Telluria mixta: one gene and its partner. The protein of the gene in region 2 interacts with the protein of the main gene of each other region in a pairwise test. Links are inferred from orthologs where the notes say so. Each region holds a gene or a part of one and is shown on either strand. Other genes may lie near its edges.

Evidence for each region. The genes of interacting proteins can lie anywhere in the genome.
Region 1: the proteins of recJ (region 2) and P0M04_RS04430 interact in binary tests that used the Escherichia coli proteins (3 or more experiments, as listed by UniProt). The link is inferred for Telluria mixta from one-to-one orthologs.

The regions. Positions count from the first base shown.
Region 1 is NZ_CP119520.1:986,837-990,935, reverse strand. The notes cover bases 1-3,211. They hold P0M04_RS04430 (DNA topoisomerase III), read left to right. Parts: upstream 1-332; coding sequence 333-3,011; downstream 3,012-3,211. Other genes in these bases: P0M04_RS04425 (addiction module protein), read right to left, coding at 3,102-3,211; P0M04_RS04435 (Smg family protein), read left to right, coding at 1-99. Outside these bases: more of P0M04_RS04425, read right to left, coding at 3,212-3,308; P0M04_RS04420 (ABC transporter permease/M1 family aminopeptidase), read right to left, coding at 3,354-4,099.
Region 2 is NZ_CP119520.1:6,290,449-6,295,202, reverse strand. Bases 1,040-4,017 are described here. They hold recJ (single-stranded-DNA-specific exonuclease RecJ), read right to left. Parts: upstream 3,365-4,017; coding sequence 1,715-3,364; downstream 1,040-1,714. Other genes in these bases: P0M04_RS27700 (hypothetical protein), read right to left, coding at 3,409-4,017; P0M04_RS27710 (rhamnogalacturonan lyase), read left to right, coding at 1,040-1,612. Outside these bases: more of P0M04_RS27710, read left to right, coding at 1-1,039; more of P0M04_RS27700, read right to left, coding at 4,018-4,473; P0M04_RS27695 (ferritin-like domain-containing protein), read right to left, coding at 4,498-4,754. UniProt on the Escherichia coli protein: Single-stranded-DNA-specific exonuclease.

The DNA of each region.
Region 1 (4,099 bases), 5.3 Mb from region 2 along the record:
ATGCTCCTGTGGAGCCAGGGCAAGGAGCCGGACGCGCTGATGTTCGACGACCTGTTCGGATCGGACGAGGAAGATGCCGCGCCGCGCCTGCTGCATTGACGACGCCACTATATGAATACGTGAAACGGGGCTGCGGCCCCGTTTTTTCTTGCGGTAGAGCAAGATCAAGCGTATTTTTCAAGGCAGCATGGCCGGGTTGCATCAAGGCGCACGCAGGCAGAGTCTACTTGCGGATTGCGCGGCAACCCGCTTATCATTGGCCGCTATCTGCCAGTTGTTACTAATAAGCTATCAAATGGCCGGCTTACACAGCCGACCGATCTAGGAACCCTATGACCAAAGCCCTCATCATTGCCGAAAAGCCCTCCGTGGCGAATGACATCGCCAAGGCGCTCGGCGGCTTTACCAAGCACGATGAGTATTTCGAATCCGACGAATACGTCCTGTCGTCCGCCGTCGGCCACCTGCTCGAGATCGCGGTGCCCGAGGAATACGACGTCAAGCGCGGCAAATGGAGTTTTACGCACCTGCCGATGATTCCGCCGTACTTCGCGCTGAATCCGATCGCGAAGACCGAGTCGCGCCTCAAAGTGCTGAACAAGCTGATCAAGCGCAAGGATGTCGATACCCTGATCAACGCATGCGACGCGGGCCGCGAAGGTGAACTGATCTTCCGCCTGATCGCCCAGAACGCCAAGGCCAAGCAGACCGTCAAGCGCCTGTGGCTGCAGTCGATGACGGCGAACGCGATCCGCGACGGCTTCGCCCATCTGCGCACCGACCAGGAAATGCTGCCGCTGGCCGACGCCGCGCGCTGCCGCTCGGAAGCCGATTGGCTGATCGGCATCAACGGCACCCGCGCGATGACCGCGTTCAACTCGAAGGAAGGCGGTTTCTACCTGACGACCGTGGGCCGCGTGCAGACGCCGACCCTGTCGATCGTCGTCGAGCGCGAAGAGAAGATCAAGAAATTCGTGCCGCGCGATTACTGGGAAGTGCGCGCGGAATTCCGCGCCGAGGCCGGCATGTACGAAGGCCGCTGGCTCGACACGAAGTTCAAGAAGGACGACGCCGACCCGGAAAAACGCGCCGAGCGCCTGTGGGCTAAGGTCGACGCGGAAGCGATCGTCGCCGCCTGCATGGGCAAGCAAGGTAACGTCACCGAGGAGTCGAAACCGACGACGTCGATGGCGCCCGCGCTGTTCGACCTGACGTCGCTGCAGCGCGAGGCCAACGGCCGCTTCGGCTTCTCCGCGAAGAACACGCTGGGCCTGGCCCAGGCGCTGTACGAAAAGCACAAGGTGCTGACCTATCCCCGTACCGATTCGCGCGCGCTGCCGGAAGACTACCTGAGCACCGTCCAGTCGACCTTGGAAGTCTTGAAGGGCAACCCGAACTACCACCAGTTCGCCAAGCAGATCCTGGACAAGGGCTGGGTCAAGCCGAACAAGCGCATCTTCGACAACAGCAAGATCTCGGACCACTTCGCGATCATCCCGACCGGCGTCGTGCCGAAGAACCTGTCCGAGCCGGAACAGAAGCTGTACGACCTCGTCACCCGCCGCTTCATGGCCGTGTTCTTCCCGGCCGCGGAATTCCTCGTCACGACCCGTTATACGGAAGTGGAAGGGCACCAGTTCAAGACCGAAGGCAAGGTCATGACGAACCCCGGCTGGCTGGCCGTGTACGGCAAGGACACGACGGGCGACGACAAGGACGGCGCCAGCCTCGTGCCGGTGGCGAAGGGCGAGAAGGTGCGCACTGAAAAGGTCAACGCCAACGGCCTCGTCACGAAACCGCCCGCACGCTACAACGAAGCGACCCTGCTGTCGGCGATGGAAGGTGCCGGCAAGCTGGTCGATTCCGACGAACTGCGCGACGCGATGGCCGGCAAGGGCCTTGGCACGCCGGCCACGCGCGCGGCAATCATCGAAGGCCTGCTGACGGAAAAATACCTGCTGCGCGAAGGGCGCGAGCTGATCCCGACCGCCAAGGCGTTCCAGCTGATGACCCTGCTGCGCGGCCTGGGCGTGAACGAACTGACGGCGCCGGAACTGACGGGCGAGTGGGAATACAAGCTGTCGCAGATGGAAAAGGGCCAGATTTCGCGTGAAGAATTCATGCGCGAGATCGCCGAGATGACCGAGATCATCGTCAAGCGCGCCAAGGAATACAACAACGACACGATCCCGGGCGAGTACGCGACGTTGCGCACGCCGTGCCCGAACTGCGGCGGCGTCGTCAAGGAAAACTACCGCCGCTTTGCCTGCACCAAGTGCGATTTCTCGATGAGCAAGGTGCCCGGCAGCCGCCAGTTCGAGATCGAGGAAGTCGAGGAATTGCTGGCGAACCGCACGATCGGCCCGCTGCAGGGCTTCCGCTCGAAGATGGGCCGGCCGTTTGCCGCGATCCTGCGCATCGTGCGCGACGAGGACATCCACAACTACAAGCTGGAATTCGACTTCGGCCAGGACCAGGACGAGGGCGAGGACGGCGAGGGCGTCGACTTCACCGGCCAGACGCCGCTCGGCCCGTGCCCGAAATGCACCGGCAACGTCTACGAGATGGGCCTCGCGTACGTCTGCGAGCACACGGTGGCCAAGCCGAAGACCTGCGATTTCCGCAGCAGCCGCATCATCCTGCAGCAGGAAATCCTGCCCGAGCAGATGGCCAAGCTGCTGAACGAGGGCAAGACGGATCTGCTGCCGGGCTTCGTCTCGCAGCGTACCCGCCGGTCGTTCAAGGCCTTCCTCGTGCGCGGCAAGGATGGCAAGATCAGCTTCGAGTTCGAGGAGCGCAAGGCCAAGCCGGGCGCGAAACCGAAGGACGAGGGTGACGGTGCCGACAGCGGCGCGGAGACGGCGGCCGCCAAGCCGGCCGCGCGCAAAGCTGCGGCGACGAAGGCCCCGGCCAAGGCTGCTGCGACCAAAGCCCCGGCCAAGACGGCCGCGGCCCGCAAGGCCCCGGCGAAGCGCGCGACGGCAACCAAGAAGGCGGTCGCGGGCGAATAAGAACCTGGGCCCCCGCCTGCGCGGGGGCGACGTCCATAAAAAAACCGCGACCCGTCCGGCATCGCGGTTTTTTTACTTTCAGCGCCAGCGTTACTCGCGCCAGTCTTCCTGCAACGCCCGAATGGCCGCCTCGCCGTTGCGGATCGCCTTCACGCGGCGCACGATTTCGTTGCGCCAGGCTTCGTCGGCATCCTGGTCGCCGTCGTCGCTGTCCACCATCAGCAGACGCAACAGCTCGTGCCTGTCCTGGGCGGACAGTTGCTGGATCTGGGCGGCCAGTTCGGCGACGATAGGCATGGGGATCTCCTAGCAGGATATTGTGACCAGATCATAACGTGAAGTTCAGTGCATGTCGACAGGCTGCATGTTGTCTGTCGGTTTCCTGTCAATCAGCTTGTTGTCGGGGTCGATACCGGCCCGCGCCGGACGGCCGCTGACCACGAGGACGACGCGCTGGTCGGCCTGCGTCACGAGCCGGCGCTCGCGCGCGAGCGGGTTGCCGGCCTCGTCGTCGACGCCGAATTCGATGTAGTCGCGCAGCTGTTGCGGCTTTTCCTCGCCCTGGTCGCCGGCGCGCACCTTGCCGGCGGTGGCGCGGATCTCGACCTCGTACTTGCCGTCCGGCCGGCGGCGCGCCGTCGCACCGTCGACGTGGTTTTCGTACAGGACGATGGACTCGAACAGGTCGTCGATCAGGTAGGCCTTGTCCGGCGGCGTGATGCCGCGCAGGCGCTCGACGAGCGTTGCCACGGTCGGATATGGCGGCCCCTTGTACGCGTACTCCAGCAGCAGGCCGTGCAGCACGCCGTTCACCGCATCCTCGCCGACCAGGTCCTGCAGCAGATACATCGCCAGGCTGCCCTTGTGGTAGTGGATGTAGCTCTGGTTCTCGTTCTGCGCGAGCGGCAGCTCCTTCTTGTTTTCGCGCGCGCGGCCCATCAGGTATTCCTCGAGGTCGTAGCGCAGGAAGCGCCGCATCTTGCTGGAGCCCAGCGTGTTCTTCATCGTCATCAGCGCCGTGTATTCGGCCAGGCTTTCCGACAGGACGGTCGCACCGCGCATGTCGGCGCCGACGATCTGGTGTGCCC
Region 2 (4,754 bases):
GGCGAGCAATTTCACGGACGCCTCCGGGACGCCGGCAGCCCGCTATACCGTACGGGCGATCGTCGACGGGCACGAAAAGAAGGACGAGGCAGCCGGCGCGACCTGGAGCCAGCCCGTCCTGCGCATTCCCGTGCAGCGGCCGGCCGGCGGCGTCACGCCGAAGGGCGAGGCCTACACGTACGACCTGAACGACGGCACGCCTGCCGACCTCGACGGGGACGGCCAGTACGAGCTGATCGTCAAATGGCAGCCGACGAATGCCAAGGACAATTCGCAGTCGGGCTATACGGGCAACACCTATGTCGACGCCTATAAACTCGACGGCACGCTGCTGTGGCGCATCGACCTGGGCCGCAACATCCGCGCCGGCGCCCACTACACGACGGTCGTCGCGTACGACTTCGACGGCAACGGCAAGGCCGAGGTGATGCTGAAGACGGCCGACGGCACGGTCGACGGCCAGGGCAAGGTGATCGGCGACGCCAGTGCGGACTACCGCAATGCCAACGGCTACATCCTGTCGGGCCCCGAGTACCTGACCGTGTTCGACGGCCGCACCGGCAGGGCGCTGGCGACCACGGACTACCTGCCTGCGCGCGGCTCGGTGGCGGCCTGGGGCGACAACTACGGCAACCGCGTCGACCGCTTCCTGGGCGGGGTCGCCTACCTGGACGGCCGCCGGCCCAGCGCGATCTTCTCGCGCGGCTACTACACCCGCGCCGTGGTCGCGGCCTGGGACTACCGCGACGGCGTGCTGTCGAGCCGCTGGGTGTTCGACACGGACAAGGAGGGCAGCGCCGTGCGCGGCCAGGGCTCGCACTGGTTCTCGGTGGCCGATGTCGACGGCGACGGCCGCGACGACATCGTCTACGGCGCGGCCGCGATCGGCAGCGATGGCCACATGTTGTACAGCACCGGGCTGTGCCACGGCGACGCGCTGCACGTCGGCAAACTCGACCCGACCCGCGCCGGCCTGCAGGCGTACATGGTGCACGAGACCCCGTCCTGCTACGGTGCCACCGGCTCCGAGATGCACGACGCGGCGACAGGGCAGATCCTGTGGGGCGTCAGCGGCAGCGGCGCCGACGTGGGGCGCGGCGTGTGCGCGGACATCGATCCGAACTACCTGGGCGAGGAATGCTGGGCGTCGCGCGGCGGCCTGATGGCGGCCAACGGCCACCAGATCTCCACGGCGCGTCCGGGGAACATGAATTTCGCCAGCTGGTGGGATGGCGACCTGGGGCGCGAACTGCTCGACGGCACCGTCATCAACAAGTGGCAGCCGGCGACGTCCACCGTGGTGCGCCTGCTCGACGGTGCGCCGTACGGGGCGGCCTCGAACAACGGCACCAAGGCGACGCCGGTCCTGTCGGCGGACATCCTCGGCGACTGGCGCGAGGAAGTCGTGTGGCGCACGGCCGACAACTCTGCACTGCTCGTGTTCACGACGACGGCGCCGACGACGGCCCGTATCCCGACGTTGATGCATGACCCGCAGTATCGGGCGCAGGTGGCGGGGCAGAATGCGGGCTACAACCAGCCGCCGCACCCGAGCTTTTACCTGGGCGAGGGCATGGGGGCGGTGACGCAGGCGCCGATTTTTACGCGCTAAGTCGTTAGCTTTAAAACCGTCATTCCCGCGCAGGCGGGAATCCATGCTGAGCTTCCGAAGTCTGTAACTCAGTATGGGTTCCCGCTTCCGCGGGAACGACGGCTATACCGGCTCCGCGTGCTCCACCAGCAACTGCACCTTGGTCACGCCGTTGTACTCGTTGGCATCGAGCCGGAACGCCACCCGCGCTCTGTCGCCCAGGGCATCGGTGTGCCCGAACCAGATGGCATCGTAGCGCCGCCCGTTCCGCTCCAGCAGCAGCTTGAGGTGCTTGTCCTTCAGGATGCGCTGGCTGACGACGCGGAATTCGTCGCAGAACACGGGCGGTGCGAAGCCCTGGCCCCAGACCTGGCCGTCCAGCAGTTCGATGAATTGCGTGCTGTAGAAATCGTCTTCCAGCGGCCCGTCCGTCTCGACGATGCGCTCCAGCTGCGCTTCCGTCAGCCACGCGCGGCCGACGGCTTCGAAGGCCTGGGCGAACGTGTCGAAGTGGTCGCCGCGGATCGACAGGCCGGCCGCCATCGAGTGGCCGCCGAACTTGTCGATCAGGCCCGGGACCTTCTTCGATACGAGGTCCAGTGCGTCGCGCAGGTGGAATCCCGGGATCGAGCGGCCGGATCCCTTGATCCAGCCGTCGCCCGCGGGCGCGAAGGTGATCGTCGGACGGTAAAACTTCTCTTTCAGGCGCGAGGCGACGATGCCGATCACGCCCTGGTGCCAGCCGTCGTCGAACACGGCGATGGTGCTGGCGTCCGCCGGATTGAAATCGTCCAGGTGCAGCAGGGCCGTGCCCTGCATGTCGGCCTCGATCTCGCGGCGCTTCAGGTTGATGTCGTTGAGCTCCTGCGCGATGGCCCAGGCGCGGCCCTCGTCGTCCGTGATCAGGCATTCGATCCCGAGCGACATGTCTTCCAGGCGGCCGGCGGCGTTCAGGCGCGGGCCGAGGGCGAAGCCGAGGTCGAACGGCGACGCGCAGCGCGCCTCGCGGCCCGCCACGCGGAACAGCGCGGCGACACCCGCGTGCATGCGGCCCGCACGCATGCGTTTGAGGCCTTGCGCGACGAGGATGCGGTTGTTCGTGTCCAGTTTCACGACGTCCGCGACGGTGCCCAGTGCAACGAGGTCGAGCAGGTTGTCGAGCTTGGGCTGCGTCTGCGCGTCGAACACGCCGCGCCGGCGCAATTCCGCGCGCAGCGCCAGCAGCACGTAGAACACGACGCCCACGCCGGCCAGGTGCTTGCTGGGGAAGCCGCATTCCGGCTGGTTCGGGTTGACGATCACGCGCGCGTCCGGCAGCGCGTCGCCCGGCAGGTGGTGGTCGGTGACGACGACGTCGATGCCGCGCGCCTTCGCCGCCGCCACGCCGTCGATGCTGGCGATGCCGTTGTCGACCGTGATGATGATATCCGGGGATTTTTCGCGCGCCGTCAGTTCGACGATCTCCGGCGTGAGGCCATAGCCGTATTCGAAGCGGTTCGGCACGATGTAGTCGACGCGCGCGCCCATCGCCGTGAGGCCGCGGATGGCGGTCGCGCAGGCGGTGGCGCCGTCGCAGTCGTAGTCGGCCACGATGGTCATCTTCTTGCCGGCCGCGATGGCGTCGGCGAGATACACGGCGGCCGCATCGATCTGGCGCAGCGCGCCGGGCGGTACCAGGGCCTGCAGTTCGACCGCGAGCTCGCGCGGATCGGACAGCCCTCGGGCAGCGTACACGCGCGCGAGGACGGGGTGGATCCCGCCCTGGCGCAGCATTTCGGATTGGCGCACGGGGCAGGGGCGGATGGTGATGCGGGTCTTCAAAGCAGTCGTTCCAGGGTCGGGCGGCGCCAGAATTTACGTTGCGCCAGCGGGGTCGTCGTCGTTTCGAGGTGGCCGTCGCGGTGGCTCAGCACGAGGCGTATTTCTTTAACGCGTCCATTTTTCAGTGCTGCCAGCAAGGGCGCAAACAGCTCGGTTTCCAGGCGCTGCATCTGCTGCAGCCAGCCGTGCCAGTCGGCCGCGATGCCGGGTGCCGCCACGTTGCCGCAGGCGAGCAGCCAGTTGTCGTCACCGTCGAGCAGCGTGTCCATTCCGGCCAGGCTGTCCAGGCGGCGGTCCGCCAGTGCCGTCAGCCAGCCGGGGGTCTCGAACGCGGCCACGCGCGGGCGCACGAGCGGCTTGCCGGAGACCTTCGCCACCAGTTGCTGGGCGTGTTCGGTGGCCATGCTGGCATTCCCCCACGGCCAGAACGAGTTGATCGGCAACTGGCCGCGCGCCTCGCGCGCCGCGTTGGCCGGGTCCGTGAACCACGTCACCTGCACGTCGTTCTGCAGCTTGCGGAAGGCTCTGGCCTGCGGGCCGGACGGCATCCAGTCCGTCAGGTTCATGTTGACGGCCGCGTCCGGACTCGCCGTCGTGATCTCGGTCCAGTCGTCGGCGCGCATGAACCAGGTGTCGTGCGTGCCCCAGGCGAGCGCGTAGCCGGCGTCCTCGAAGCACGGGCGCGCGCTGTCGAACAGGGCGCGCGCTTCCTCCTCGCGCAGGTCGAGCTGGCGCGTGTCGCCCATCTGCAGGTGCGTGCGCGCGATCTGGATATGCGTCGGGTTCACGACGAACCACATGCCGTCGTCCGGATCGAGGCCGACGCCGCGCATCGCGCTCGTCGCGACACCAGGCACGAGCCCGTGCGCGACGCCCAGCGCCCGCGCGATCCACAGCTCATGCGGGAGGACGCGCGCGTCGGTATCCAGCGGGCGGTAGCGCGCATCTGATATTTTCGACAACAGCGCGGCCAGTGCCGGCGTCTGCAGGGCGCGGGTCAGGTCGGGCGCGAATTCGGGAGCGGGGAGGGCGAACGGCAGGACGAGCGAAATATGGGCCATCCCTCTATTTTAGGCGAAATGCACTCAGATGTCCGCCCCCGGTCCCGGCGTCGTCACATCCGGCGAGGTCGTGGGCGCCGTCGTCGAATCGGGCGGCATCCCGGCCGACCCGCCCGGCGGCAGCATGCCGGGAATGGGCGTCAGCCCGATCGCTTCGTGATACCAGCCCTGCACGAGCACCAGGTGCCGGTGCTCGTCCTCCAGCGCCAGCGTGAAGCCGGCCACGAGATCGTCCTGGCCGGCCTCGCCCGCCAGCATGATCAGCGTCTCCCAGCCGGCGC